3 regions of the Oryzobacter faecalis genome follow, and region 3 is predicted to be linked to each of the others. Evidence: predicted binding sites of a transcription regulator. Region 3 holds the regulator's gene; each other region holds the start of a gene.
What was found. Region 3 encodes HrcA, which represses chaperone genes, less so after heat shock. Its sites were predicted from a motif close to TTNGCACTCGNNNNNNNCGAGTGCNAA; they were not measured.
Positions count from the first base shown of each region.

Region 1: groES (co-chaperone GroES) is a predicted target of HrcA. The motif match lies at 4,866-4,892, and genes of this name have one in related genera.
Region 2: groL (chaperonin GroEL) is a predicted target of HrcA. The motif match lies at 5,054-5,080, and genes of this name have one in related genera.

Region 1 covers NZ_JBKOFW010000004.1:88,735-98,395, reverse strand. The annotation lists gene guaB (IMP dehydrogenase) at 1-1,013, opposite strand, end outside; gene ACK8HX_RS09400 (WhiB family transcriptional regulator) at 1,209-1,499, shown strand; gene ACK8HX_RS09395 (RNA-binding S4 domain-containing protein) at 1,650-1,874, shown strand; gene ACK8HX_RS09390 (aspartate/glutamate racemase family protein) at 1,891-2,580, opposite strand; gene groL (chaperonin GroEL) at 2,671-4,287, opposite strand; gene groES (co-chaperone GroES) at 4,424-4,717, opposite strand; gene ACK8HX_RS09375 (class I SAM-dependent methyltransferase) at 4,965-6,203, shown strand; gene ACK8HX_RS09370 (PfkB family carbohydrate kinase) at 6,318-7,160, opposite strand; gene ACK8HX_RS09365 (nucleoside hydrolase) at 7,157-8,131, opposite strand; gene ACK8HX_RS09360 (glycoside hydrolase family 3 N-terminal domain-containing protein) at 8,249-9,499, shown strand; gene ACK8HX_RS09355 (DNA polymerase IV) at 9,546-9,661, shown strand, end outside.
Region 2 covers NZ_JBKOFW010000003.1:394,100-403,760, forward strand. The annotation lists gene ACK8HX_RS08565 (pyridoxal phosphate-dependent decarboxylase family protein) at 1-948, shown strand, start outside; gene ACK8HX_RS08570 (DUF3263 domain-containing protein) at 1,233-1,526, shown strand; gene ACK8HX_RS08575 (DUF3349 domain-containing protein) at 1,621-2,211, opposite strand; gene ACK8HX_RS08580 (hypothetical protein) at 2,218-2,517, opposite strand; gene ACK8HX_RS08585 (inorganic phosphate transporter) at 2,529-3,761, opposite strand; gene ACK8HX_RS08590 (hypothetical protein) at 3,877-4,341, shown strand; gene ACK8HX_RS08595 (DedA family protein) at 4,378-4,983, shown strand; gene groL (chaperonin GroEL) at 5,197-6,822, shown strand; gene ACK8HX_RS08605 (hypothetical protein) at 6,901-7,329, opposite strand; gene ACK8HX_RS08610 (alkaline phosphatase D family protein) at 7,412-9,208, shown strand; gene ACK8HX_RS08615 (ABC transporter ATP-binding protein) at 9,308-9,661, shown strand, end outside.
Region 3 covers NZ_JBKOFW010000007.1:102,552-112,212, forward strand. The annotation lists gene ACK8HX_RS14105 (amidohydrolase) at 1-613, shown strand, start outside; gene ACK8HX_RS14110 (APC family permease) at 644-2,041, shown strand; gene ACK8HX_RS14115 (tyrosine-protein phosphatase) at 2,031-2,810, opposite strand; gene hemW (radical SAM family heme chaperone HemW) at 2,873-4,102, shown strand; gene ACK8HX_RS14125 (DUF4870 domain-containing protein) at 4,107-4,718, opposite strand; gene ACK8HX_RS14130 (DUF3097 domain-containing protein) at 4,843-5,724, opposite strand; gene hrcA (heat-inducible transcriptional repressor HrcA) at 5,870-6,901, shown strand; gene dnaJ (molecular chaperone DnaJ) at 6,957-8,078, shown strand; gene ACK8HX_RS14145 (16S rRNA (uracil(1498)-N(3))-methyltransferase) at 8,102-8,845, shown strand; gene ACK8HX_RS14150 (Gmad2 immunoglobulin-like domain-containing protein) at 8,870-9,661, opposite strand, start outside.

The sequences.
Region 1 (9,661 bases), on a different contig from region 3:
GCCCCGGCGTCGACGAGCGCCTGCGCACCCGCGCGGGTGGCGACGTTGCCGCCGATGACCTGCACGTGGCGCGTGGCGGGGTCGGACTTCAGCCGGCGGATCATGTCGAGGAGGAGGCGGGCGTGGCCGTTGGCGGTGTCGGCCACGAGGACGTCGACCCCGGCCTCGACGAGGGTGGTCGCCCGCTGCCAGGCGTCGCCGAAGAACCCGATCGCGGCACCGACGAGGAGGCGGCCGTCGGCGTCCTTGCTCGCGTGGGGGAACTGCTCGGACTTGACGAAGTCCTTGACGGTGATGAGCCCCCCGAGGCGCCCCTGGTCGTCGACCAGCGGGAGGCGCTCGCGCTTGTGCTGGCGCAGGAGGGCGGTGGCCTCCTCGCGGGAGATCCCCACCGCGCCCGTGACGAGCGGCATCGGGGTCATGACGTCGCGAACCCGGGTCGTTCCCCACTCGGCGACGGGGGTGAAGCGCAGGTCGCGGTTGGTGATCATGCCGATGAGGGTCGCGTCGGGCTGCACGACCGGCAGCCCCGAGACGCGGTACTCGCCGCAGATCCGGTCCAGCTCCTCGAGCGTGGCGTCCGGGCCGATGGTGATCGGGTTGCCGATCATCCCGGTCTGGGTCCGCTTGACGAGGTCGACCTGGTAGGCCTGGTCCTCGATCGACAGGTTGCGGTGGAGGACGCCGAGCCCGCCCTGGCGGGCCATGGCGATCGCCATCCGCGACTCGGTGACGGTGTCCATCGCGGCCGAGACGAGGGGCACGTGGATCGAGATCTCGCGGGTCAGCCGGCTCGTCGTGTCGACCTCGCTCGGGATGACGTCGGTCTCGCCCGGCTGGAGGAGCACGTCGTCGTACGTCAGCCCGAGCTGGGCGAACGGCGACGGCGGGGCCGGTTCGGCGCTGGAGGCGTCGACCGCGCTCGCGGAGGGGGCCGGGGTGGGGGCGACGGGCGGCGTGGTGGCGCGCCCGTGGTCGGCCGTCGTGCTGGTCTCGTCGAGTCCGAGGCTCATCACCCGATTCTACGGGCTGCCGCCGGCGTCCCCCGGCACCGGACCGCCCGCCGGACCCGTGCCGCGCCACCTCGGACGGCACGGGGTGGGTTGACCAAAGCCTTACCCGGGTCTTGCCCTGCGTGTACCAAGTCGTTCCTACCGTGATGTCCGAGCCGCTCGGAAGGGCGGCGACCAGCGCACGGAGGTACGCACATGGCCGAGATCACCCGACTCCCGGGTCCTGTCGCCGACCTCTGGGACTGGCAGCTCGACGGCGCCTGCCGGCGGGTGGGCCCGGAGGTGTTCTTCCACCCCGAGGGTGAGCGCGGCAGCAAGCGTCGCACCCGCGCCAGTGCTGCCAAGGAGATCTGCTTCACCTGTCCGGTCCTGCAGCAGTGCCGCCGGCACGCCCTCTCCGTCCGCGAGCCCTACGGGGTCTGGGGCGGTCTCACCGAGGACGAGCGCGAGTCGCACTACTCCCGGGACCGGCACATCGCCTCCTGACCGACCGGTGACCCAAGGGGTGGTCGCCGTCTCACGGTCGCGAAGGCGAGAAGAGGTCGGGGCCGCAGGTCCTCCGAGGTGGCCCGCCACCGGCCACCCGGAGACCCGCGGCCCCGACCTGAGCTCCCCCGCACCAGTACCGTGGGCGCCGTGAGCGCCCCCCTCGACGTCCCCATCCGCGACGAGTCGATCCGCCTCGGCCAGCTCCTCAAGCTCGCCGGCGTCGTCGACGACGGCGCGGTGGCGCGCGAGGTCATCGAGCGCGGGCTGGTCGCCGTCAACGGCGAGGTGGACACCCGTCGCGGCCGCCAGGTCCGCGTCGGCGACGAGGTGACCTTCGAGGGCGAGACGCTCCACGTGACCGCCGGGCCCTGAGCCCGGGCCGGTCGGCTCAGGCGCAGAGCCAGTCGACGCCCGCGGCCACGTGGAGCGCGGTCGTGTCGTACAGGGGCAGCGGCCCGTCACCGGGGCCGAGGAGCAGCCCGATCTCGGTGCACCCGAGGACCACGGCGTCGGCACCGCGGGCGGCCAGCCGGTCGACGACGCCGAGGTAGGCCGTCCGCGACCCGGGGTCGACGACGTCGTGCACGAGCTCGTCGTAGATGACCCGGTGGACGACCTCGCGGTCGTCGGGGTCGGGGACGACGACCTCGAGGCCGCGTCCGCGCAGCCGCCCCGCGTAGAACTCCTCCTCCATCGTGAACCGAGTCGCGAGCAGGCCGACCCGGGCACGGCCGTCCGCGAGGAGGGCGTCGGCGGTCGGGTCGGCGATGTGGAGCAGCGGGATGCCGGCGGCGTCCTCGACCCTGGACGCGACCTTGTGCATCGTGTTCGTCGCGAGGAGGAGGGCACCGGCCCCACCGGCGGAGAGCCCGCGCGCGGCCTCCTCGAGGACGGCGGTGGCGGTGGCCCAGTCCCCGGTGTGCTGGGCGTCGGCGACGGGGCCGAAGTCCACCGAGTGCACCAGCAGCCGCGCCGAGTGGTGCCCACCGAGCCGGGCCGCGACGCCCTCGTTGAGCCCCCGGTAGTACGACGCGGTCGAGGTCCAGCTCATCCCGCCGAGGACTCCGAGCAGCCGCATGCCCGCACCCTACGACCCCGCCTCCGCGGTGGACGACGGACGCCGCCCGCCCCGGGTGGGGCGGACGGCGTCCGGGTGTCGCGAGGGGGCTCAGTGACCGTGCCCGTGGCCGTGGCCACCGGCAGCAGCCGGCTCCTCCTCCTTCTTCTCGACGACGAGGGTGTCGGTGGTGAGGACCATCGACGCGATCGAGGCCGCGTTGCGCAGCGCCGAGCGGGTGACCTTGACCGGGTCGATGACGCCGGCCTTGACGAGGTCCTCGTACTCGCCGGTCGCGGCGTTGAGGCCGTGGCCCGCCGCGAGCTCCTGCACCTTGGAGACGGCGACGTAGCCCTGCAGGCCCGCGTTCTCCGCGATCCAGCGCAGCGGCTCGGCGGCCGCCTTGCGGACGATGTTCGCGCCGACCTTCTCGTCACCCTCGAGGTCGAGGGTGTCGAGCACGGCGACGGCCTGGATGAGCGCGGAGCCACCGCCGGAGACGATGCCCTCCTCGATCGCCGCGCGGGTCGCCGAGATGGCGTCCTCGATGCGGTGCTTCTTCTCCTTGAGCTCGACCTCGGTGTGCGCGCCGACCTTGATGACGCAGACGCCACCGGCGAGCTTGGCGAGGCGCTCCTGGAGCTTCTCGCGGTCCCAGTCGGAGTCGGTGCGCTCGATCTCCTGCTTGATCTGCGCGACGCGGCCGTCGACGTCGGCGTGGTCGCCGGCGCCGTCGATGATGACGGTCGAGTCCTTGGTGACGACGATGCGGCGGGCCTGGCCCAGGGTCTCGAGGCCGACCTGGTCGAGCTTGAGACCGACCTCCTCGGCGACGACCTGGCCGCCGGTGAGCACGGCCATGTCCTGGAGCATCGCCTTGCGGCGGTCGCCGAAGCCGGGGGCCTTGACCGCGACGACGTTGAAGGTGCCGCGCATCTTGTTCACGACCAGCGTCGAGAGGGCCTCGCCGTCGACGTCCTCGGCGATGACGAGGAGCGGCTTGCCGGCCTTGACGACCTTCTCGAGGATGGGGAGCACGTCGGCGATCGAGGAGATCTTGCCCTGGTGGATGAGGACGTAGGCGTCCTCGACGACGGCCTCCATGCGCTCCGGGTCGGAGACGAAGTAGGGGCTGATGTAGCCCTTGTCGAACTGCATGCCCTCGGTGAACTCGAGCTCGGTCGACGCGGTCGAGGACTCCTCGACGGTGATGACGCCGTCCTTGCCGACCTTGTCGAACGCGTCGGCGATGATCGCGCCGATCTCGCCGTCCTGCGCGGAGAGGGCGGCGACCTGGGCGATCTCCTCCTTGGACTCGATCTCGCGGGCGGTCTCGAGCAGGCGGGCGGACACGGCCTCGACGGCGGCGTCCATGCCGCGCTTGAGGCCCGACGGGGCGGCACCGGCAGCGACGTTGCGCAGGCCCTCCTTGACCATGGCCTGGGCGAGGACGGTCGCGGTCGTCGTGCCGTCACCGGCGACGTCGTTGGTCTTGGTGGCGACCTCCTTGGCGAGCTGCGCGCCGAGGTTCTCGTACGGGTCGTCGAGCTCGACCTCGCGGGCGATCGTCACCCCGTCGTTGGTGATGGTGGGGGCGCCCCACTTCTTGTCGATGACGACGTTGCGGCCCTTGGGGCCGAGCGTCACCTTGACGGCGTTCGCGAGGGCGTCGACGCCGCGCTCGAGCGCCTTGCGGGCGGAGTCGTTGAACTCCAGTTCCTTGGCCATTGCTGTCCTTCTCGGTGGAGGGTGCCGGGGCGGCGTGCGCCCGCCGGCGGGTGTGCGTGGTTCAGGAGAGCCGGACGCGCCCCGGCGGCACCCGGGTGGGTGCGCACCGGGGCGCGGTCACGGCATCAGTGGTGCGTCAGCCGACGACGGCGAGCACGTCACGGGCGGAGAGGATGAGGTACTCCTCGCCGCCGTGCTTGATCTCGGTGCCGCCGTACTTGCTGAAGATGACGCGGTCGCCGACCTGGACGTCGAGCGGGACGCGGTTGCCCTTGTCGTCGATGCGACCCGGGCCGACAGCGAGGACCTCGCCCTCCTGGGGCTTCTCCTTCGCGGTGTCCGGGATGACCAGACCGGACGCAGTCGTCTGCTCGGCCTCGAGGCTCTTGATGACGATGCGGTCCTCGAGCGGCTTGATGGAAACCGACACGGTGTGCTCCTCCCCTGTGGGGTGAGTCGAAGTGGACGGGACTCGCGCTTCACCGGGCCGCTCACGCCGTCGCGGGGGTCGCGGTCGACCCGGGCTGCGCTGGCACTCGCGGGTGGCGAGTGCCAATGAGGCAAATCTAGGTGGCCCGTTAGCACTCGGTCAACTCGAGTGCCAGCACGTGGCCGACCGCCGCCGGCGGCGGGGACCGGGGCGGGCCGGCGACGGGGGAATGGCAGGATGTCGCGCCGTGGACCTCGGCATCGTGCGAGCCCTCGGGAGCCCCGACGGCAAGGAGCTGCTCCGCTCCCTCCCCGCGTACGACGAGACCCAGGTCATCGCCCTCCAGGACCGCCTGCGGCGCGAGGGCCATGCCCCCGAGCTGGTCGCCGCCCTCCTGACCCAGCAGCGGCTGCGCGCCCGGGCCGTCGCGAAGTTCGGCGAGTTCGCCGACGACCTGCTCTACACCGCCGACGGCCTCGAGCAGGCGTCCCGGCTCGAGCTGTCCGCGACCCACGCCGGGCGCTTCTACAACGCGAGCCTGGCGACCGTCCACGACCTCGGCTGCGGCATCGGCTCCGACGCGGTCGCGATGTCGGCCCTCGGCGTCACGGTCCAGGGCGTCGACATCGACCCCGTGACGGCCGCCATCGCCGACATCAACCTCCGGCCCTGGCCGGACTCGCGGGCCCGGGTGGGGCTGGCCGAGGAGTTCGAGCCGCCGCGCGACCCGCTGCGCTCACGGGTGGGGGTCTGGCTCGACCCCGCCCGGCGGGTGCCCGGGGTCACCGGACGGCACGGCCGGATCAAGCGGGTCTTCCGCCTCGACGAGATCCGCCCGACGTGGGACTTCGTCGTCCAGGTCGCCACGGCGGTGCCGGCCACGGGGGCCAAGCTCTCGCCCTCGATGCCCAAGGACGCCATCCCCCTCGGCACCGAGGCCCAGTGGACCTCGTACGCCGGCGAGGTCCTCGAGTGCACCGTGTGGTGGGGGCCGCTCGCCCACCGACCCGGCCGCAGCGCCCGGATCCTCGGGCCCGGCCGGTCGCCGGTGGAGGTCGACGAGACGATGGCCGAGGCCGACCCGCCGGCCGCGACGAGCCTGTCGTCGGTCGGGCCGTGGCTCTACGAGCCGGACCGCGCCGTCACCCAGGCGGGTCTGCTGGGTGCGGTGACGGCGGCGACGCTCGGCAGCGAGGTCGACCACGGGCTCGGGTACGTCGTCTCGGACGCCGAGGTCGACGTCGAGTTCGCGCGCCGCTACGCCATCCGCGAGGCGATGCCGTTCGGGGTGAAGTCGCTGCGGGCGTGGCTGGTCCAGCACGGCGTCACCGGCCTGACGATCAAGAAGCGCGGCGTGCGGCTCGACGACGACGAGCTGCGCCGCCAGCTGCGGATCGGCCGGAAGGCCGGAGACGGGGCGCAGGCCACCGTCATCCTCACGCGGGTCGCGGGCCAGCAGGTCGTCCTCGTCGTCGACCCCTGCTGACGACGGGTCCCAACTTTCCCGCCTGATGCCAGAAGGTTCGGTGGGGCACCCCGAACTTCGGGGTGCCCCACCGAAGGTTGTCGCATCAGGCGGGAAAGTTGGGACGGGGGTTGGTCAGAGGTCGGGGTCGGGCTGGGCTCCCTCGTGGCGGACCGCCGCGGCCCCGGCCTCGAGGGCCGCGGCGAGCGCCTCCTCGCGACCGGCGCCTCGTGCGAGGGCGGCCGCGAGCGTTCCGCAGAACGCGTCGCCGGCGCCGGTGGTGTCCTGCACGTCCTCCGGCGCGACGACCACCGCGGGACTCGTGGCCCCGTCCCACGACGCACCGTTCGACCCGAACGTCACGAGGAGGGAGCGCGGCTCGGCGCCGTCCTCGGCGAGGGCCTGCATCTCGTGCTCGTTGGCGACGACCGGGTCGCCCAGCGCGACGACGTCGGGGGGCAGGGCCGACCACGGCGCCACGTTGAGGACGACCCGCGCACCCCGGCCGGCCGCCCGCCGGACCGCGGTGCAGACGACGGTCCGCGGGACCTCGAGCTGGACGAGGAGGACGTCGCCCTCGCCAAGGGCGTCCACCGCGGCGACCTCCCGCTCGTCGAGCAGGTCGTTGGCGCCCGGAACGACGACGATCGAGTTCTCGCCGTCGTCGGACACCGCGATGAGGGCGTGGCCGGTCGGGTGGCCCCCGACGACCCGAACCCCGGCGACGTCGATGCCGCGCGCGGCGAGGCGCTCCCGGTAGGCCGTGCCGCCGGCGTCGTCACCGACGCAGCCGACCATCGCGACCGGCGCCCCGGCGGCCGCCGCGGCGACCGCCTGGTTGGCACCCTTGCCCCCGGCGAGCCGGCGCAGGCCGTCGCCGAGGACGGTCTCGCCGGGCCTCGGGTGGCGCTCGACCCGGGTCACGAGGTCGACGTTGAGCGACCCGATGACGACGACGCGCCCCGTCGCCGCCGTCATCCGACCTCGCCTCTCACGGTGCGCAGCCACAGCTCGGCGACGCGGGGCCCGTCGATGGCGAGCGCCACGTGGACCTGGGCGGGGGCCAGGCCGTGCGGGTCGTGGTCCAGGTGCCCGCTCCAGTCACGGGTGTCGACGACCGTGCGGCCCCGGGTCCACGACCCGGTGAGCTCGACCCGAACGGGCAGCCGCTCGGTCGTGACGGCGTCGGGGAGCAGGAGCATCGCGACCGCGCCCGCGTCACCGATCGTCGCGCCCGCATTGGCAAAACGCCTGTGGTGGTAAGAGATCAGCCCGGCGGCGAGGTCGGCGACCGGGGTCCCGAGCGCCCGCAGGCCCTCGACGTCGGCGTCGGTGACGAGCGGGTCGTAGAACACGTCGAGGCCGTACATCGCGACCTCGACCCCGTGGGTGGCACACGCGTCGAGGACGATCGCCGCGGCCTCGGGGTCGTGGAAGACGTTGAACTCCGCGGCGGCCGTCGCGTTGCTGATCTGCGCGCCACCGCCCATGAAGACGAGGCGCCCGATCCGCGCGAAGGCGTCCGGGTGGACGCGGGCGAACAGCGCGAGGTTCGTCATCGGTGCGAGCGGGACGACCGTGACCGGCTCGCCCGCCGCGGCGGCGTCCTCGACGACGTCACGGAGGAGGTCGAGTGCGGACCGCGGGTCGGGCGTGAGCGTCGGCACCGGCATCCCGAGGTCGGCCATGCCGTCGGAGCCGTGGACGTGCCGGGCGTCGACGGGGTCCTCGAGGAGCGGGCGGCGGGCGCCGACCCCCACCGGGACGTCGCCGCGGCCGGCGGTCTCGAGGACGCGCAGCGTGTTGCGGACGACGTCGTCGAGGGGGGCGTTGCCGCCCACGCACGACACGGCGCGCAGGTCGAGGTCGGGGTGGAGGGCGGCGAGGAGCAGGGCACAGGCGTCGTCGACGCCGGTGTCGACGTCGAGGACGATCGGGAGTCGGGGCACGGCCACGATCATCGTCCATGCCCGTGGCCGGCGCACGGGACCGCACGAGGGTCGTGCCGGCCGAGGCCTCACCTCGGCGATTCCCGGGATGGCGGCCGCGTCACGTAGCGTCGTCGGGTGCTCCACCGCTCCTTCCCGGCCCTGCAAGCCCTCCGCGCCCGGACCGCCACGACCGCCGTGGTGACCGGCGGCGTGCTCGTCGCGCTCGTCGGGTGCTCCGGCGGCGCGCCGTCCGCGTCCTCGCCGTCGCCGAGCGCGCCCGCCCCGTCGACGTCCGCGGCCCCCTCGCCGACCGAGACGACGCAGACCTGCGCCGAGGCCACGTTCGAGGCCCTGTCCGCGCAGCAGCGGGTGGGCCAGCTGCTCATGGTCGGGCTCGACACCAACGCCCCGCGCACCTCGCTCGACGGCCTCGTCACCACCGAGCACGTCGGCAACGTCATCTACCTCGGGGGCTGGGAGGGCGCGGCGAAGGTCTCGCGGGCGTCGACGCACCTCGAGGGCCTGGTCTCGCAGGAGGCCACGGGCGGGGTCGGCCTGATGATCGCCGCCGACCAGGAGGGCGGCATCGTCCACCAGCTGCGCGGCGACGGGTTCACCCGGCCGCCGAAGGCCCTCGACCAGGCCGAGCTCGCACCCGACGAGCTGACGGAGGACGCCGCCGGGTGGGCGAAGGAGATGAAGGAGGTCGGCGTCAACGTCAACCTCGCCCCCGTCGCCGACACCGTTCCCGAGGACATCGGCCGCGCGAACGAGCCGATCGGCAAGTGGGGCCGCCAGTACGGCTCCGACCCGAAGACCGTGGCGACCTACTCCGTCGCGTTCCTGCGCGGGATGCTGGACGAGGGCGTCGAGGGCGCGGTCAAGCACTTCCCCGGTCTCGGACGCGTCCGCAACAACACCGACTTCTCGTCCTCGGGGATCACCGACTCGGTGGCGACCGCCGACGACCCCTTCCTCGAGCCGTTCCGCGCGAACATCGAGGCCGGCGTCGGGCTCGTCATGATGTCGTCCGCGAGGTACCCCAAGCTCGACGGGGAGAACCCGGCGATGTTCTCGGAGAGGATCATCACCGGCCTGCTGCGCGAGGACCTCGGGTACGACGGTGTCGTCATCACCGACGACGTCAACGCCGAGGCGCTGCGGTCCGTCCCCCCGGGCGCCCGGGCGACCCGGCTCCTCGACGCGGGGGGCGACGTCGTCCTCACCGGCAAGGCCTCCGACGCCGACGACATGATCGACGCGATCACCGAGAAGGCTTCTGCCGAGCCCGGGTTCGCGGCCAAGGTCGATGCGTCGGTCGAGCGGGTGCTTGCCCTCAAGGACCGGATGGGGCTGCTCCCCTGCTCCGAGCCCGCCACCGGCTGAGGCTCGGCCGGCGCCGGATGTCGGCGGCGTCCGCCACGATGGGGTCATGTCCCGCTGGGTCCTGCACGTCGACATGGACCAGTTCATCGCGGCCGTCGAGGTGCTCCGGCGGCCCGAGCTCGCTGGCCTGCCCGTCGTCGTCGGAGGGCGCGGTGACCCCAC
Region 2 (9,661 bases), on a different contig from region 3:
GGCGTCTTCGTCCCCGGCGGCACCATCGGGAACCTCTCGGCCCTCCACGCCGCGCGGGCCACGGCGCGCCACCGCGCCCCCGAGGGCGTGCGGCCGTTCCGGGTCGCGGCCACCGCGGGCGCGCACAGCTCGATCGCCTCGGCGTGCGACGTCATGGACGCCGAGCTCGTGCCCGTCGAGGCCGACGAGAGGTGGCGGCTCACGGGCCCGAACCTGCGCCGCGTCCTCGAGGAGCACGGCCCCGAGACGTTCTTCGCCGTCGTCGCGACGAGCGGCACGACGAACTTCGGGATCGTCGACGACCTCGCCTCGGTCGCGGAGGTCTGCCGCGAGCACGGCATCTGGTTCCACGTCGACGGCGCGTACGGCGGCGCCGGCCTCGCCGCGCCCTCGGTGCGCGAGCTGTACACCGGCATCGAGCACTGCGACTCCTTCATCGTCGACCCGCACAAGTGGCTCTTCGCGCCGTTCGACTGCTGCGCGTTGCTCTACCGCGAGCCGGCCCTGGCGCGCGCGGCCCACACCCAGCGCGCGGGCTACCTCGACGTGCTCACCGACGCCCCCGACTGGAACCCCACCGACTACTCCGTCGGCCTCACCCGGCGGGCCCGCGGTCTGCCGTTCTGGTTCTCGCTCGTCGTCAACGGCACGGACGCCTACACCGCCGCGATCGAGCACACCCTCGACGTCGCCCGGTTCGCCGAGGAGGAGGTGACGCGGCGGCCGTACCTCGAGCTGGTCCGCGAGCGCGACCTGTCGGTCATCGTCTTCCGGCGCCTCGGGTGGACCCCCGCCGACTACCAGGCGTGGTCGGACCGGATGCTCGCCGACGAGTTCGCGTTCGTCGTCCCGACGGCCCACGACGGGGAGACGCTGGCGCGCTTCGCCATCGTCAACCCCGAGACGAGCACGGACGACATCGCGGCCATCCTCGACACCATGGCCTGACGGCACCCCGGCCAGCACCAGTCACCACTTTCCCGCCTGATGCCAGAAGCTGGCGAAGGACACCCCGAACTTCGGGGTGTCCCACCGAAGGTTTCGGCATCAGGCGGGAAAGTTGGGACAAGGAGGATGGGGGTGGTGGGGCCGGTGTGACTCGTGAGTCTGGGGGTCCGCAGGATGTCCAGCCGACACGCGGCGGACCTCCCCGACGAATGACATCCGTGTCATTCCGGCGGGTACAGTGGGCGCACCGGGACACCAGCCACGAAGGGTCGAGGATCAAACCAGTGAGCGCCGCCTCCGAACAGCTCAGCACCGCCGCACCGTCGACGGGACTCAGCGAGCGAGACCGCGAGATCATCGCCTTCGAGCGACAGTGGTGGAAGTACGCCGGCTCGAAGGAGACGGCGATCAAGGAGCTGTTCGACATGAGCTCCACGCGCTACTACCAGGTGCTCAACGCCCTCATCGACCTCCCGGCCGCCCTCGAGCACGACCCCATGCTCGTCAAGCGCCTGCGCCGCCTGCGGGCCAGCCGTCAGCGGGCTCGCAGCGCCCGCCGCCTCGGGATCGAGCCCTAGCCCCGCAGGCTCCACAGACCAGAGACGCCCGTCCGTGAGGGAAGCCGGACGGGCGTCTCTGCACGTGGGGGCGACGCGCGCCCGCACGGCGGGGTCAGGGCAGGTCGGGGTCGGGGAACTCGACGGGCCAGCCCTTCTTCGCGAGCTGGTCGCGCACGCGGCGCAGGTCGTTCTCGCTCGCGTCGACGTGGGTGTACTCGGTGATCGCCGCCGCGATGTCCGAGGGCCCGGCCGGGCTGACGTCGGCGCGGCGCAGCGCCTTGGCGACCTTCTTCACCTCGCTGCGGGTGAGCCGGCGCTCGAGGAGGGCGAGCAGGGGGAGGTAGTCGTGCTCGGGCACGCCGCCCGGGTAGCCCTCGCGCAGCCAGCTGACGATCCGGGCCAGAGGGCTGCCCTCGCGCGGGGGCGCCTCGTCCTCCTCCTCGTCGGACCCGCCGAGCGGCCACCCGCCGAGGACGAGCTTGGCCGACACCCGACGGATCTGCTCGTCGTCGGGGATGAGGGCGCGGCCGGCCTTCGCGGAGATGATGCCCTCGGCGAGCAGGCGGCGCAGGACGTCCTGGGCCGCCTCGGCGCCGAGGCGCTGCTGGAGCACGGCACCGAGCGCGGGAGCCTCGCGGTCCGGGACCCCCGTGGGGTACCCGGTCCGGATCCACTCGATGACGGCGGCGTTGAGCTGCTTCATGGTCGGTCAGTCCTTGTCGACGATGACGGGGAGGATCGGGTCGAAGACGACCTCCTTGCCGAAGCCCGAGGCCACGACGATCGTGATCCCGAGGGCGACGCCGCCGAGGACGACCGCGAAGCAGAGCACGGCGAGGAGCCGGCCGATCGGGTGCGGCGGTGCGTGGTCGACCTCGGCGTCACCACCGACACCGTAGGCGAGGCTGCGGATGCCCAGCGCGAACACGGCAGGGAGCCCGGCGCCGAGGACCAGGCCGGCGAGGAGCACCTTGAGGGCGCCCTCCAGGGCGAACGTGACGTTGTGCACGGGGAGTCTCCTCAGTGGGCGTGGTCGTGGGGGCGGGTGGGCGCGGGCGAGGTGCTGCTGCCCTGGCCCTCCCACTCGTCGTTGACGTTGTGGGCGCCGACGGCGGTGTGGCGCGAGCGCATCCACATCCAGGTCGACAGGGCGGCGAGGACGAGGAAGACGACGATCGCGCCGAGCGTGCCGCCGAGCCCCTTCCCGACGAGGTACATGAGGGCGCCGACGAGACCGGCGCTCGGCAGGGTGATGGCCCACGCGGCGACCATGCGGCCCGCGACGCCCCAGCGGACGTGGGCGCCCGGCCGGCCGACGCCGGACCCGAGGATCGAGCCGGTGGCGACGTGGGTCGTGGAGAGCGCGAAACCGAGGTGGCTCGAGGAGAGGATGACCGCGGCCGAGCTGGACTCGGCGGCCATGCCCTGCGCGGGCGAGATCTCGATGAGGCCCTTGCCGAGGGTGCGGATGATCCGCCACCCGCCGAGCCAGGTGCCGAGGGCGATCGCCGCGGCGGCGGTGACCTTGACCCACAGGGGGACGCTGCCCGTGTCGGTCCAGTGGCCCGCCGCGATGAGCGCGAGCGTCATGACACCCATCGTCTTCTGCGCGTCGTTCGTGCCGTGCGCGAGCGAGACCAGGGAGGCCGACCCGATCTGGCCCCAGCGGAAGCCCTTCTGACGCCAGCGGTCGGTGACCCCCTCGGTGATCTTGAAGACCAGCCAGGTGCCCACGGCCGCCACCGCGATCGCGATGGCCGGCGAGATGAGGGCCGGCAGGAGGATCTTGCCGACGACGCCGTCGAGCTTGGTCCCGTCCCCGACCCACTTCACGCCGCTGATGCCGAGCCCGGCCAGCGTCGAGCCGACGAGCCCGCCGAGCAGGGCGTGCGAGGAGCTCGAGGGCAGGCCGTACAGCCACGTGAAGAGGTTCCACACGATGCCGCCGACGAGTCCGGCGAGGACGATGAGGAGGAGGTTCTGCCCGCCGGACGCGAGCAGCTCGCCCTTGGGCGCCCCGCTCTTGTCCTGGAGGTTGACGACGGCGTTGGTCACGGTGAGGGCGACCTCGACGGAGAGGAAGGCGCCCACGAGGTTGAGGATCGCCGACAGCGCGACGGCCACCTTGGGCTTCAGCGCACCGGTGGCGATGGAGGTGGCCATCGCGTTGCCGGTGTCGTGAAAGCCGTTCGTGAAGTCGAAGGCCAGTGCCGTCACGATGACGAGCACGAGGGTGATGGTTGCTGCGTCCACGAGGCAGCAGTCTTGCGCGGCCATCGGCACTTCACCAAGGCGAGGGCCGTCGTTCACCCTCCGTTCACCTGTTCCGTGCGTGGGTGGGGCGGAAGTGGTCTGCGAGGATGCCGAGGTGACCGACCTCGACTGGAGCACCCCCGCCGGCCTCGCGGCCATCAAGGACCACCTCGCGGCCCGGATCGAGGGCTGGCGGGCACCGGTGGCGTACGCGGTCGCGCTCAGCCCGGCCTCGTCGTCACCGGAGTGGGTGTTCCCCCACGTCAACGCCCCGGGCGGGACGCACGGGCTCCCCGCGGTCGTCCTCGCGACGGTGCTGCGGCACGACGGGTCGACCGCCACGGTGCCCCTCTCGCGCCCCGAGCTCGCCGCCGCCGTCGAGTCGCTCGAGCCGGCCGAGGCGTGCACGACCGTCGACCACCCGAACCTCGCGGCCTGGCGCCAGGTGCTCGCCGAGCTCGAGGGCAACCCCGCCCGCGAGGCCGTCGCGGTGTTCGTCGCCGACCTCGAGGACCCCGTGGCCTCCGAGGCCGACGGCTCGATGCGGGCGACCTTCGAGGGCCACGAGCCCGTCCTCTGACCCGGGGCCACACCCGACACGCCCGCAGGAGGTCCGGTGGTCGAGACGCTGGAGGCCTTCGTCCGGGCCCACGCGGCCGCGCCGTGGGTCCTCCTCGTCGTGGCGCTCCTCGCCGCGGGTGACGCCCTCCTGCCGCCCCTCCCGAGCGAGACGGTCGTCGTGGCCCTCGCCGCGATCTCGGTCGCGGCCTCGGGCCCGAACCTCGTCCTCCTCGCCGCCGCCGCGGCCACGGGCGCGTTCGTCGGTGACACGACGGTCTTCCTCCTCGGCCGGCGCTTCGGCACCGCCCGCCTCGCCCGCGTGCGGCGCCGGGGCCTGCGCCGCGCCCTCGACCGCGCGGCGGACATCCTGGAGCGGCGCGGCGGCCTCGTCATCCTCGCGGCCAGGTACGTGCCGGTGGGGCGGGTGGCCGTCGACCTCACCGCCGGGGCCGGTGGGTTCGGCCCGCGCCGGTTCGTCGGCCTGGCCGCCCTCGCGGCGGTGTCGTGGGCCGCGTGGACGGTCTCCGTGGGGGCGCTCGCCGGCCACTGGCTCGACGACAACCCCCTGCTGGGCGCCGCCGCCGGCATCACCGTCGCGCTCGCCCTCGGGTTCGCCGCGGACCACGCGGTGCGCGTCGTCCTCCGGCGCCGCGGGCGCTGAAGGGCGCCGGCGCCCGTTCCACCGGCGACGGGTCGTTTGCACTCTCCCCCCGAGAGTGCCAATAATGGCGTTAGCACTCTCCCCTTGAGAGTGACAATCCTGACCGGTCCGGTGAGGGTCGGGACGCCACGGCGACGTGAGCCGCGGCTCCCGGTCCGTCCGTCGCGGGCACCACCGGTCCCACCTTCGACTCGCGTGGGAGGAACCACCCGAATGGCCAAGATCATCGCTTTCGATGAGGAGGCTCGCCGCGGTCTCGAGCGGGGCATGAACACCCTCGCCGACGCCGTCAAGGTCACCCTCGGCCCCAAGGGCCGCAACGTCGTCCTCGAGAAGAAGTGGGGCGCCCCCACCATCACGAACGACGGCGTCTCGATCGCCAAGGAGATCGAGCTCGACGACCCGTACGAGAAGATCGGCGCCGAGCTCGTCAAGGAGGTCGCGAAGAAGACCGACGACGTCGCCGGTGACGGCACGACGACCGCCACCGTCCTCGCCCAGGCGCTCGTCAAGGAGGGCCTGCGCAACGTCGCGGCCGGCGCCAACCCGATGGCGCTCAAGCGCGGCATCGAGAAGGCCGTCGCGGCCGTCTCCGACGAGCTGCTCGCCAACGCCAAGGACGTCGAGACCAAGGAGCAGATCGCTGCCACGGCCTCGATCTCCGCTGCTGACCCCCAGATCGGCGAGATGATCGCCGAGGCCATGGACAAGGTCGGCAAGGAGGGCGTCATCACCGTCGAGGAGAGCAACACCTTCGGCCTCGAGCTCGAGCTCACCGAGGGCATGCGCTTCGACAAGGGCTACATCAGCCACTACTTCGTCACCGACGCCGAGCGCATGGAGGCCGTGCTCGAGGACCCCTACGTCCTCATCGCGAACTCCAAGATCGGCTCGATCAAGGACCTGCTGCCCCTCCTCGAGAAGGTCATGCAGTCCGGCAAGCCGCTGCTCATCATCGCCGAGGACGTCGAGGGCGAGGCCCTGTCGACGCTCGTGGTCAACAAGATCCGCGGCACCTTCAAGTCGGTCGCCGTCAAGGCGCCCGGCTTCGGTGACCGCCGCAAGGCCATGCTCGGCGACATCGCCATCCTCACCGGTGGCCAGGTCATCTCCGAGGAGGTCGGGCTCAAGCTCGACACCGCCGACCTCGACCTGCTCGGCCGTGCCCGCAAGGTCGTCGTCACCAAGGACGAGACGACCGTCGTCGAGGGCGCCGGGGACAACGACCAGATCCAGGGTCGGGTCAACCAGATCCGCGCCGAGATCGAGAAGTCGGACTCCGACTACGACCGCGAGAAGCTCCAGGAGCGCCTCGCCAAGCTCGCCGGCGGCGTGGCCGTCATCAAGGCGGGCGCGGCCACCGAGGTCGAGCTCAAGGAGCGCAAGCACCGCATCGAGGACGCCGTCCGCAACGCGAAGGCCGCCGTCGAGGAGGGCATCGTCGCCGGTGGTGGCGTCGCCCTCATCCAGGCCGGCGCCAAGGCGTTCGCCAACCTCACCCTCGAGGGTGACGAGGCGACCGGCGCCAACATCGTCAAGGTCGCCATCGAGGCGCCGCTCAAGCAGATCGCGGTCAACGCCGGTCTCGAGGGCGGGGTCGTCGCGGAGAAGGTCAGCAACCTCGAGTCGGGCTGGGGCCTCAACGCCGCGACCGGCGAGTACGTCGACCTCGTCGCGGCCGGTGTCATCGACCCGGCGAAGGTCACCCGCTCGGCGCTGCAGAACGCGGCGTCCATCGCGGCGCTGTTCCTCACGACCGAGGCCGTCATCGCCGACAAGCCGGAGAAGGCCGCCCCGGCCATGCCCGGCGGCGACGACATGGGCGGCATGGGCTTCTGAGCCCCGTCACCCGACGCACGCACACGAGGGCGGTCCCCCCAGCCGGGGGGCCGCCCTCGTGCCGTGTGCGGGCGCGGGTCAGCGCATGCGCAGTCCGCGGCCCTCGACCCGGCCCGACCGCGCCCTGCGCAGCAGCCAGGCCGCCGTGGTGCCCCACAGGGCCACGAGGACGATGCCGGTGACGATGCTCGCCGGGGCTCGCAGCTCGTCGCGGCCGAGGACGACGAACGGCACGCCGAGGATCCCGTAGGCGAGGAGCGAGAGCCCCTTGTCGCCCGGGCCCCAGCGGCGCGACAGCAGCACCATGACCATCCCCGCGACCCACCCGGCCGGCGCGACGGGCTCCGTCGCGGGGATGACGGCGAGGAGGACGGACGCGACGAGGACGGCCACGGCCGCGATCTCGAGGCGGGGCGCCTCCGCCTCGGCCGGCTCGGCGGGCCCGTCGAGGTCGGTGGTCTCGTCGGGCGAGTCGGGCTCGTCGGCGTCGGACCGGGGGTCGGGCATGGCGGTCACCGTAGCCGGGTCGGGGTCCAACCCGGGTGACCACCCACAGCCGCCACGCAGCCGCGCGGTGCACGATGGGGTGATGAGCAGCCCCGGACCCCGCCCGCACGACGACGCCCTCGTCCTCGGGCCCCTCCTCCGGTACGTCGACGAGACGTCGGCCACCGTGTGGGTCCGGACGGCGGAGGCGGCCACGGTCACCGTCGGGCGGGCCGGGCGGACGTGGTCGGCCCCGACGTTCTGCGTGCACGGGTCCCACTACGCGCTCGTCGTCTGCGACGGGCTGCTCCCCGGGTCCGAGGACCCCTACACGGTCGACCTCGACGGCGAGCCGGTCTGGCCCCGTGAGGGGATGCCGCCGAGCCGGATCCGCACCCTCGACCCCGCGCGAGCGGTCCGCCTCGCGTTCGGGACCTGCCGCACGACGGGGTCGCACGACGAGGAGGGCAACCGGGCCCACGGGGTCGACGCCCTGCGCAGCCTCGGGGTCGCGCTGCGCGACGACCCGGCGCGTGCGTGGCCCGACCTGCTGCTCCTCCTCGGCGACCAGGTCTACGCCGACACGACGCCGCACCCCGAGCTCGAGGAGTTCATGCGCGCCCGCCGCAGCCTCGACGAGCCGCCGGGCGAGGAGATCAAGGACTACGTCGAGTACGCCGAGCTGTACCGGCTCGCGTGGAGCGACGACGTCATCCGGTGGGTCCTGTCGACGGTGCCGAGCGCGATGATGTTCGACGACCACGACATCCGCGACGACTGGAACACCTCGTGGTCGTGGCGCCGCGACATCCGGGCGACGACCTGGTGGCAGGAGCGGATCGTCTCGGGCCTGGCCGCCTACTGGGTCCACCAGCACATCGGCAACCTCTCTCCGGCCGAGCTCGCCGAGGAGGAGGTGTGGCGGGCCGTCGCCGCACACGCGGCCGCCCACGAAGGACGTCGGACGGGCGAGGAGCCGGGCGAGCTCGACCTCACCGCCGCCCTCGAAGCCCTGGCGCACCGCGCCGACGCCGAGCCGTCGACCTACCGGTGGAGCTACACGCGCGCGCTCGGTGACTCGGCGCTCGTCGTCATCGACAGCCGGGCCGCGCGCGACCTGCGACCCGACTCGCGCTCGATGCTCGACGAGGTCGAGATGGCGTGGCTCGACGGCGTCCTGCGCGGAGGGGTCCGGCACCTGCTCGTCGGGACCTCGCTGCCCTTCCTCCTGCCGCCGGGCCTGCACGACTTCGAGGCGCTGAACGAGGCGATGGCGCAGGGCGCGTACGGCCGCCGGGTGGCCCACGCCGCCGAGCGGCTGCGCCGGACCATCGACCTCGAGCACTGGGCCGCGTTCAACGACGGCTTCGACGAGGTCTTCGAGATGGTCGTCTCCGTGGCGCGCGGCGAGCGCGGCCCCGCGCCGGACACCGTGACGTTCCTGTCCGGCGACGTCCACAACTCCTACCTGGCCGAGGTCACCGACCCGGCCGGGGCCGGAGCGCGCTCGCGGATCGTGCAGGCCGTGTGCTCCCCGATCCGCAACCCGATGCCGCGCGGCGTCCGCGTCGTCATGTCGCTGTTCGCCCGCTCCCTCGTGCGCCCCATGCGGGCCATCGCCTCGCGCTCGCGTCGAGTGCCCGACCCGGCGTACCGGTGGGCGGTCACCCACGGGCCGTGGTTCGACAACAACATCTCGCTCGTCCACGTCGCCGACCGGGGCCTGGAGCTCGAGTGGGTCACCGGGGTCGTCGAGGACGACGTCGACCGCCCGCGGCTGCGCACGGTGTACGCCGCACGGATCGACCCGCCGGCCCCCGAGGGGCGTCCGCGCGCCGGGGTCGGCTCGGGGTCTGTTCAGGGTCACCCACGAGGGCGGAACACCGAGGGCGTCGCCTAGCGTTGGCGGGGCAGGTGCGGTGCACGCCGGACCGCCCCGGTCGGACCACGACGGTCCTCCGCTCCCGTGGGCTCACGCCCCTCCCCGAAGGACCCGCCGATGACCCTCGCGAACGCCACCGCCACGACGACCGGCGCGAAGGTGTCCGCCGCCCGCGTCGAGGGCCTGACGAAGGTGTACGGCTCGGGGGAGACGCGGGTCGTCGCCCTCGACGACGTCAGCCTCGACCTGTACGCCGGCGAGTTCACGGCGATCATGGGCAAGTCGGGCTCGGGCAAGTCGACGCTGATGCACTGCGCTGCCGGGCTCGATGACGCGACCGCGGGGCACGTGTGGCTCGGCGACGTCGACCTCACGACCCTCAAGGAGAAGCACCTCACCGAGCTGCGCCGCGACCGCATCGGCTTCGTCTTCCAGGCCTTCAACCTCGTGCCGACGCTCACCGCCGAGGAG
Region 3 (9,661 bases):
GCACACGATCGGCGACCGTGCCGTGCGGGCCGCGCTCGACGCCGTCGAGGCGGCGGTGCGCGCGAACGGCGCCCGGGACGACCGCCGCCCGGTGCTCGCCCACGTGCAGCTCATCGCCGAGGAGGACCGGCCCCGCCTGGTCGACCTCGGCGTCGTCGCCAACGCCGAGCCGCTGTGGGCCCAGCTCGACGCGCTGATGGAGGTGCTCACCGCCCCGCGCCTGGGGGAGCCCCGTTCCTCGCAGCAGTACCCGTGGGCGACGCTCAGCGCACTGGGCGCCCGGCTCAGCTTCGGCTCGGACTGGCCGGTCAGCTCGGCCGACCCGCTGGAGGGCATCGCCGTCGCCTGCTCGCGCCAGACCGAGCACCGCCTGCCCGCGGGCGGCTGGACCCCGCACGAGCGGCTCTCCCTCGAGGCCGCCCTGAGGGCGTACACCGCCGGCACGGCCCACCAGGCCGGCCGCGCAGCCGGGACCCTGCGCCCCGGCGACGACGCCGACCTCGTGCGGCTCGACCGCGACCCGTTCACCCTGGCCGCGCCGCGCGACCTCGACACCGTGCGCGTGACGCACACCTGGCTCAGGGGCCGCCTCGCGCACGGCCCCACGCCCTGAGACCCCTTCCGACGACCGAGAGGACGCGCCGTGGCCACGACCACCCCAGCCACCGACCCCACCGCCGGCGACCCCACCGCCACCGACCACACCGCCCTGCGCCGCGCCCTCGGCCTCGGCGGGCTGACGCTGTTCGGCCTGGCCTACCTCGTCCCGCTCACGGTGTTCACGACGTACGGCATCGTCACCGAGACGACGGGTGGCCGGGTGGCGCTCGCCTACCTGTTCACGCTCGCCGCGATGGCGGTGACGGCCGTGTCCTACGCGCGGATGGTCCGCGCCCACCCGGTCGCCGGGTCGGCCTACACGTACACCCGCCGCACGTTCGGCGCCCCGGCGGGCTTTCTCACCGGCTGGGCCCTGCTGCTCGACTACCTGTTCCTGCCGATGATCAACCACCTCGTCATCGGCATCTACCTCAATGCCGCCGTGCCGGGCGTGCCGCTGTGGGCGTGGGTGCTCGTGTCCCTGGCCCTCGTCACCGTGCTCAACCTCCTCGGCATCACCTCGATCGCCCGGGCGAGCACCGTCATCGTCGCGGCGCAGGTGGTCTTCGTCGTCGTCTTCGTCCTGCTGGCGGTCCGCGGGCTCGCCGGAGCGGACGTCTCCCTCGCCGCGCCGTTCGCCGGTGACGGCTCGGTCGCCGGGCTCGCCCCGGTGCTCGCGGGCGCGGCGGTGCTGTGCCTGTCCTTCCTCGGCTTCGACGCCGTGTCGACGATGGCGGAGGAGGCGCGCCGGCCGCGCGTCGACATCCCGCGCGCGATCCTGCTCGTCACCGTGCTCGGCGGTGTGCTCTTCGTCCTCCTGTCGTGGCTCGCGCAGGTGGCCGTGCCCGCGACGACGTTCCCGGACGCGGACGCGGCGGCGGTGGACGTCATGACCGAGGTGGGCGGGACCGGCCTGTCGGCGTTCTTCACCGCCGCCTACGTCGCCGGTGCGTTCGGCTCGGCGCTGACCTCCCAGGCCTCGGTGTGCCGGATCCTGTTCTCCATGGGCCGCGACGGCGTGCTGCCGCGCGTGCTCGGTCGCGTCTGGGAGCGGCGGCGCACCCCCGCGGTGTCGGTGCTCGTCGTCACGGTCGCGAGCCTGCTCGTCCTCGTCCTCGACCTGGCGACCCTCGCCTCCCTCATCAGCTTCGGCGCGCTCATCGCCTTCACCGCCGTCAACGTCGCGGTGGTCAAGCACTACTGGGTCGACGAGAAGGAGCGCGGACCCCGGGCGGTGCTGCTCTCGCTGGTCCTGCCGCTGGTGGGCGTGGCACTGACGGTGTGGCTGTGGACCTCGCTCTCGGGGGCCACGCTCCTCGTCGGCCTGGCCTGGCTCGCCGTCGGTGCCCTGTGGCTGCTCTGGGTGAGCCGCGGCTTCCGGCGCCCGCTGCCCGAGTCCTCGATGGACGAGCACGCGGTGCGGGAGGACGTCAGCGCGTGAGCCGCTCGCGCAGGCGCTCGACGTCGGCGTCGGACCAGCCCTGCTCGCGCAGGAAGCCCGCCGCGCCGCCCCAGCGCTCGTCGACGGCGCGCAGGATCGCCTCGATCGCCTCCGCCCGGGGGAGCTGGTCCTCCGGCTTCTGCCTGGCCAGCGCCTCGCCGTAGGACTCGCGCACGCTGAGCCGGTCGATGATCCGCTCGAGCCGTTCGGCGGTGAGGACGTAGTCGGCGACGATCTCCTCGCGCGGCACCCCCGCGACGTCCAGCGCCAGCGCCACGACGGTGCCGGTGCGGTCCTTGCCCGCTGCGCAGTGCACGACGACGGCGCCGTCGGCCGCGGCCACGACCTCGAGCGCCGCGGAGACCGCCTCGGGGCGGCGGGCGAGGTAGCGCAGGTAGTGGTCGGCCCAGAACGCGGCGTCGCGCACCGGGTCGTCGTCACGCCACGGCAGGGCGCGGGCGCCGACCTCATCGGTCGACTCGCTCGGCCGCCGCTCCTCGATGAGGGAGTGGTGGTGGTGGGTCAGGGCCTCCACGCGCCGCAGCGGCCCCGGGCCCTCGAGGTGCAGCTCGGTCTCGGTGCGCAGGTCGACGACGTCGGTGACGCCGAGCTCGTCGACGAGGCGGGTGACGTCGGCCTCGGTGAGGTCCTGGAGGTTGTCGGACCGGATGAGCCGCCCGGTCGCCACGACGCCGCCGTCGGCCGTCGGCAGGCCGCCGAGGTCGCGCATGTTGACGAGGCCGTCGAGCTCGATCCAGCGGTCGGTCACCCCGTCATCGTAGGTCGGCGGCGGGACGGGTCGATGACGGGCTGGTGACCGCCCGGGGGAGAATGGGCGTCGTGCCCCGACTGCCCGACGGCGACCCCGCGCCCGCGTCCGGTGAGCTGCCCGCCGAGGCGCTCGCCGGTCTCGGGGGTGCGCGGCTGGGCGTCTACCTCCACGTGCCGTTCTGCTCGGTCCGGTGCGGGTACTGCGACTTCAACACCTACACCCTCGGTGAGCTGGGACCCGGTGCCTCGACCGACGACTTCGCCTCGACCGCCCTCACCGAGCTCGACCTCGCCGCCCGTGTCCTCGGCCCGGGCGCGGGCCCGGTCCACACCGTCTTCGTCGGCGGCGGCACCCCCACCCTCCTGCCGGCCGGGGACCTCGTCCGCCTCGTCGAAGGGGTCCGCGACCGGTTCGGCCTCGTCGACGACGCCGAGGTCACCACGGAGGCCAACCCCGACTCGGTCACCGCGGCCGACCTCGGGACCCTGGCGGCCGGCGGGTTCACGCGGGTCAGCATCGGGATGCAGTCGGTCGTCCCGCACGTCCTGCGCACCCTCGACCGCACCCACGACCCGGCGCGGGTCGCGGTGGCCGTCGAGGGGGCCCGGGCGGCCGGCCTCGCGACGAGCGTCGACCTCATCTACGGGACGCCGGGGGAGTCGCTGGACGACTGGCGCGCCAGCCTCGAGGCGGCCGTGGCGCTGCAGCCCGACCACGTCTCGGCCTACGCCCTCGTCGTCGAGGAGGGCACCCGGATGGCCGCCCAAGTGCGCCGGGGTGAGCTGCCGGTGCCGGACGGCGACGACGAGGCCGACAAGTACGAGCTCGCCGACGAGGTGCTCGGCGCCGCCGGGTACGACTGGTACGAGGTGAGCAACTGGGCCCGCGACGACTCCGCCCGCTGCCGGCACAACGAGGGCTACTGGCGCGGCGACCCGTGGTGGGGCGTCGGCCCGGGCGCGCACAGCCACGTCGGCGGTGTGCGCTGGTGGAACGTCAAGCACCCCCGCACCTACGCGGCGGCGCTCGCCGAGGGCCGGTCCCCGGCCGCCGGCCGCGAGACGCTCACCGGCGAGCAGCGCCACGACGAGGACGTCCTGCTCGGGGTACGCCTGCGCGAGGGCCTGCCGCTCGACGTCCTCGACGGCGACGGCCGCACGGCCGTCGCCGGCCTCGTCGGTGACGGGCTGGTCGACGGCCGTGCGGCCGTTCGCGACCGGAGGGTCGTCCTCACGCGCCGGGGCCGGCTGCTCGCCGACGCCGTGGTGCGACGCCTCCTCGGGGTCTAGCGGGTCACTTGATGAACCGCGGGGTCAGCGGCGGGGTCCACCACTCGCCGTTGTTCGCCTTGACCGCGCCGATGATGTGCATGACGACGGCCCAGATGAACACGAGCGGCAGGATGGCGAACCCGATGAGGACGAAGACGAGCACCCAGCCGATGAGGAAGCCGATGGCCGCGGTGATCTGGACGTTCAGGGAGTTCGCCGCGTGCGCCCGGACGAACGGGCCGCGGTCCTTGTACATGAGGTAGATGACGAGCGAGCCGACGAAGCCGAGGAAGCCGCCGGACAGGATCATCGCGGCCCCGCCGACGACGTGGCTGAGCATGCCCCACGTGCGCTCGTCGGCCGGGCTCAGCGGAGCCTGCGGCTGCGGCGTGTAGGCCGGCTGCGCCTGGTAGCCGGGCGGGGGCTGCTGGGCGTAGCCGGGCGGGGGCACCTGCGGCGGGTAGGGCTGGGGGTACTCCGGTGCCGCGGCGGCCGCCTCGGGGGCCGGCGGGGCCTCGGGGGTCGGCGGGGCCTCGGGGGCCGGCGGGGGGGTGGGGTCGGCCGGTGTCGGGTCCGGCGCCCGGTCCGGTGTCGGGTCGGTGGTCTCGTCGGGGCGAGGGGTGGTGTCACTCATCGGGTGCTCCTCCGTGGGGCGGTCTGTGTCCCATCCAACACCGTGGGGTGCCCCAGGGGGTCCCGTTCCGGGGGCGCGCCGGGGTCGGTCTCGGGGTCGCGTCAGGGGCGACCCCGACGAGCCGTCACCCGGGGGCAGGAGCGGTGACGAAGTCGATGAGCTCCTCGACCCGGCCGAGGAGCTCGGGCTCGAGGTCGGTCCACGAGCGCACCGACCCCAGGATGCGGCGCCAGGCGCCCGCGATGTCGGCCTGCGTCGCGTGCGGCCAGCCGAGGTGCGCGCAGATCCCGTGCTTCCACGACGTCCCGCGCGGGATGACGGGCCATGCGTCCATCCCGAGGCGGGCGGGCCGCACCGACTGCCACACGTCGACGTACGGGTGACCGACGACGAGGACGTGCGGCGCCCACGGCTGCAGCCGCCGGGCCTCCTCGACGACGCGCGTCTCCTTCGAGCCGGGGACGAGGTGGTCGACGAGCACGCCCATCCGACGCCCCGGCCCCGGGGCGAAGTCGCGGATGGCCCCCGCCAGGTCGTCGACGCCGTCGAGCATCTCGACGACGACCCCCTCCACGCGCAGGTCGTCGCCCCACACCCTCTCGACGAGCTCGGCGTCGTGCCTGCCCTCGACGAAGATCCGCGACCCGCCGGCGACGCGGGCCCGCTGCCCGGTCACGGCCACCGACCCGCTCGCCGTGCGGGCCGACGCCGCCCGAGCCGCGTCGAGGCGGGCCTGCGCCGCGGCCTTCGGCGGGGTGAGGGTGACGGGGGAGCCGTCGACGAGGAAGCCCGGCCCGAGGCGGAACCCCTTCGTCCGGCCGCGGCGGTCCTCGAGGTGGACGACGTGGACGCCGCCGGCCTTCTCGACGCGGACGACCGCGCCCACCCAGCCGGTCTCGACGTCCTCGACGACGGTGCCCCGCTCCGCGGCCAGCTCCACCGACCGGCCCCGTCTGGGCGCCCGCCAGTCGCCACCGAGCACGTCCGACCCATACCTGTCCGCCACGGCGGCGAGGCTAGCCCGCCGGGCCTGCCGCTGCGGACCGGCACGCCGCCGCGGTTCGCCCCGCACCCCGGGCACCCCGTAGAATTGGCACTCGTTGTGCGAGAGTGCCAGACCCGTACCCGAGGACGCCGGAGGTGAGGACCCCATGACCGAGGACCGCCGCCTGCGCGTGCTGCGCGCCATCGTCCAGGACTACGTCCAGACCTCCGAGCCCGTCGGCTCCAAGGCCCTCCTCGAGCGCCACCACCTCGGGGTCTCGGCCGCCACCGTGCGCAACGACATGGCCGTCCTCGAGGAGGAGGGCCTCATCGCGGCGCCGCACACGAGTGCCGGCCGGGTCCCCACGGACGCGGGCTACCGCCTCTTCGTCGACCGGCTCTCGGCCATCAAGCCGATGACGGCCGCCGAGCAGCGGGCGATCAGCCAGTTCCTCGAGGGTGCCGTCGACCTCGACGACGTCGTCGACCGCACGGTGCGCCTCCTCGCGTCGCTGACCCGCCAGGTCGCCGTCGTCCAGTACCCCTCGCTCTCACGCAGCTCGGTGCGCCACGTCGAGCTCGTCCCGATCGGCGAGCGCCGCCTCCTCGTCGTCCTCATCACGACGACCGGTCGCGTCGAGCAGCGGGTCATCGAGGTCGCTACCGACCTCCTGACGCCCGAGGGCGAGCGGTCCCTGACGACGCTGCGCTCCGAGGTCAACCGCGCCACCGGGGGGCGCACCCTCGCCGAGGCGTCTGCCGAGCTGGCCGCCGTCCCCGACCGGCTCGACCCGGCGCTCGGCGGCCTCGTCCGCGCCATCGTCACGGCCCTGCAGGACTCCCTCGTCGAGGAGCGCGAGGAGCGCGTCGTCCTCGCCGGCACCGCGAACCTCGCCCGGGTGGGCCCCGACTTCACGACCAACCTCGGGCCGGTGCTCGAGGCCCTCGAGGAGCACGTCGTCCTCCTCAAGCTGCTCGGCACGGTCGCCGAGCACGGCGAGGGCGTCGCCGTCCGCATCGGTCACGAGAACCCCTACGCGGGGCTGCACGCGACGTCGATGGTGACGTCGGGCTACGGCGCCGGCAGTGACCTCGTCGCGGGTCTGGGCGTCGTCGGGCCGACCCGCATGGACTACCCCACGACGATGGCCGCGGTGCGGGCCGTCGCCACGTACGTCTCGCGGATCCTCGCCGAGTGACCCGCCCACCCGCCGCCCGCCCCGCCCCAGACCACGTCCGGAGGACTGCCCACCCGTGAACGACTACTACGCCGACCTCGGCGTCGCCCGTGACGCGAGCCCGGAGGACGTCAAGCGCGCCTACCGCAAGGCCGCGCGCCGCCTGCACCCCGACGTCAACCCGGGCCCGGAGGCCGAGGAGCAGTTCAAGAAGGTCTCCCAGGCCTACGACGTGCTCTCCGACGCCGAGAAGCGCCGCGCCTACGACATGGGCTCCGACCCCTACGCCGCCGGGGCCGCCGGCTTCGGCCAGGGATTCTCGTTCAGCGACATCATGGACGCCTTCTTCGGCCAGGGCACGGGCGGGCGCGGCCCGCGCTCGCGCACCGCACGCGGCCAGGACGCCCTCGTCCGCCTCGACATCGACCTCGGCGACGCCGTGTTCGGCGCCGAGAAGGAGCTGACCATCGAGACGGCCGTCGGGTGCGCGACCTGCCACGGCGACGGGATGCGCCCCGGCACCTCGATGCGCACGTGCGACGTCTGCGCCGGTCGCGGCGAGGTCCAGCAGGTCCAGCGCAGCTTCCTCGGCCAGGTGATGACGACCCGCCCGTGCATGACCTGCCAGGGCTTCGGCCAGATCATCACCGACCCCTGCTACGACTGCTCGGGCGACGGGCGGGTCCGCACGCGCCGCACGCTCACCCTCAAGGTGCCGGCGGGCGTCGACACCGGCACCCGCATCCAGCTCGCCGGCGAGGGCGAGGTCGGCCCCGGCGCCGGTCCTGCGGGCGACCTCTACGTCGAGGTCGCCGTCAACCGGCACCCGGTGTTCCAGCGCCGCGGCGACGACCTCCACGCGACGATCGAGGTCCCGATGACGGCCGCCGCCCTCGGCGCGACCCTCGTCATGGACACCTTCGACGGGCCCCAGGACCTCGACGTCCGGCGTGGGGCGCAGTCGGGCGACACCATCACACTGCGCGGGCTCGGCGTCACGCACCTGCGCGGGACCGGGCGCGGCGACGTCATCGTCCACACGATGGTCCAGACCCCCACGCGGCTCGACGACGAGCAGGAGGAGCTGCTGCGCCGGCTCGCCAGGCTCCGCGGCGAGGAGCGACCGGAGGGCCGGGTCACCAACCCCGCCGACGGCGGTCTGTTCGGCAAGCTCCGCGACGCCTTCAAGGCCCGCTGACCCGCCCGCGAGGACTCCCCGCGATGACGCTGCCCCTCCACCTCGTCCGTCACGAGGCCCTCTCGGGCCGCGGGCCGGGGTCGACCGTCGTCCTCGACGGGCCGGAGGGGCGGCACGCCGTGACCGTGCGCCGCACGCGGGTGGGGGAGCACCTCCTCCTCACCGACGGCGCCGGGCTGCGCGTCGAGGGCGAGGTCGTCGCGGTCGGGCGCGACACCCTCGACCTGCGGGTGGTCTCCGTCGCCACCGACCCGGAGCCCAGCCCGCGCCTCGTCCTCGTCCAGGCGCTCGCGAAGAACGACCGCGACGACCAGGCGGTCGAGGCCGCGACCGAGCTCGGCGTCGACGAGGTCGTCCCGTGGCAGGCCTCCCGCAGCGTCGTCCAGTGGCGCGGCGAGCGCGGCGAGAAGGCCCGGCGCAAGTGGGAGGCCGTCCTCGTCGCCGCGACGAAGCAGTCGCGGCGGACCCGTCGTCCGGTGCTGGGCCCCACCTCGAGCACCGCCGACCTCGTGCGCCGGGTCCCCGCAGCCGCCGCGACCCTCGTCCTCCACGAGGACGCCACGACCCCCCTCGCCGGCGTCGAGCTGCCGGGCGAGGGTGACGTGCTCGTCGTCGTCGGGCCCGAGGGCGGCATCGCCCCCGACGAGCTCGACGCGCTCGTCGCCGCCGGGGCCACGGCGGTCCGGCTCGGGGGCACGGTGCTGCGCTCGTCGAGCGCGGGCCCCGCGGCGCTCGCGGTCCTCAGCGCCGCCGCCCGCTGGCGCTGAGCGCGCCGGGGCACCTCCCCGCCCTCAGCGGACCGTGAACGGCATCGTCGTCTCCGCCGAGACCGTCGTCCCGTCCTCGGCGCTGAGCTCGAACACCCGGACGGCGTAGTCCCCGGGGTCCAGGGTGCCCAGCGGGACCTGCCAGGTGCCGCGGTCCGGGGCGCCCGCCGTGGCGGTGACGAACCCCTCGTCGACGACCGCACCGCCGCGCAGGAGCTGCCAGGAGACGGTCGCCTCGAAGACGCACGCCTCGCCCGTGACGGTGACGGAGCGGCCCGCGGTGAGGACCTGCCCACGCGTCGGGGCGGTGACCCAGATCGGGGCGAGGTCCTCGTGGTACTCCTCGCGCGAGGCCGGGCGGCCGTACGTGCGGTCGACCGGCTGGCTCCCGAACAGGGCCACCGACCCGTCGGCGAGCACGAAGCGCACCGGCAGGTTGCCGCGGCCGACGGCCGCCTGGGCCGTCCAGACGAGCTGCTGGACCCCGACGCGCTCGGTGTCCGTCGGGAAGGTCGAGGGCCCGGGACCGGACAGGGTGACGGTGATGCCCGTCGTCGTCACGGCGAGGTCGACGAGGTCGACGCCGTCCCACAGCCCGAGGTAGCCGTCGGTGCCGACGGGGACCGACCCCATCGCCAGCGCGACGGCGGCCCGCGCGCGGGTGCGCTCGTCGGAGTCCCGGGTGACGCCGGGTGCCGTGAGCCACTCGCGGTACAGGCGCACCATCCGTGCCTCGTCCCCGATGGCGGCGGGGTAGTACACCGGGAGGGCGGCCGGCTGCCCGACGGGGGTACTTGCCGACGACGAGGGGGTCGG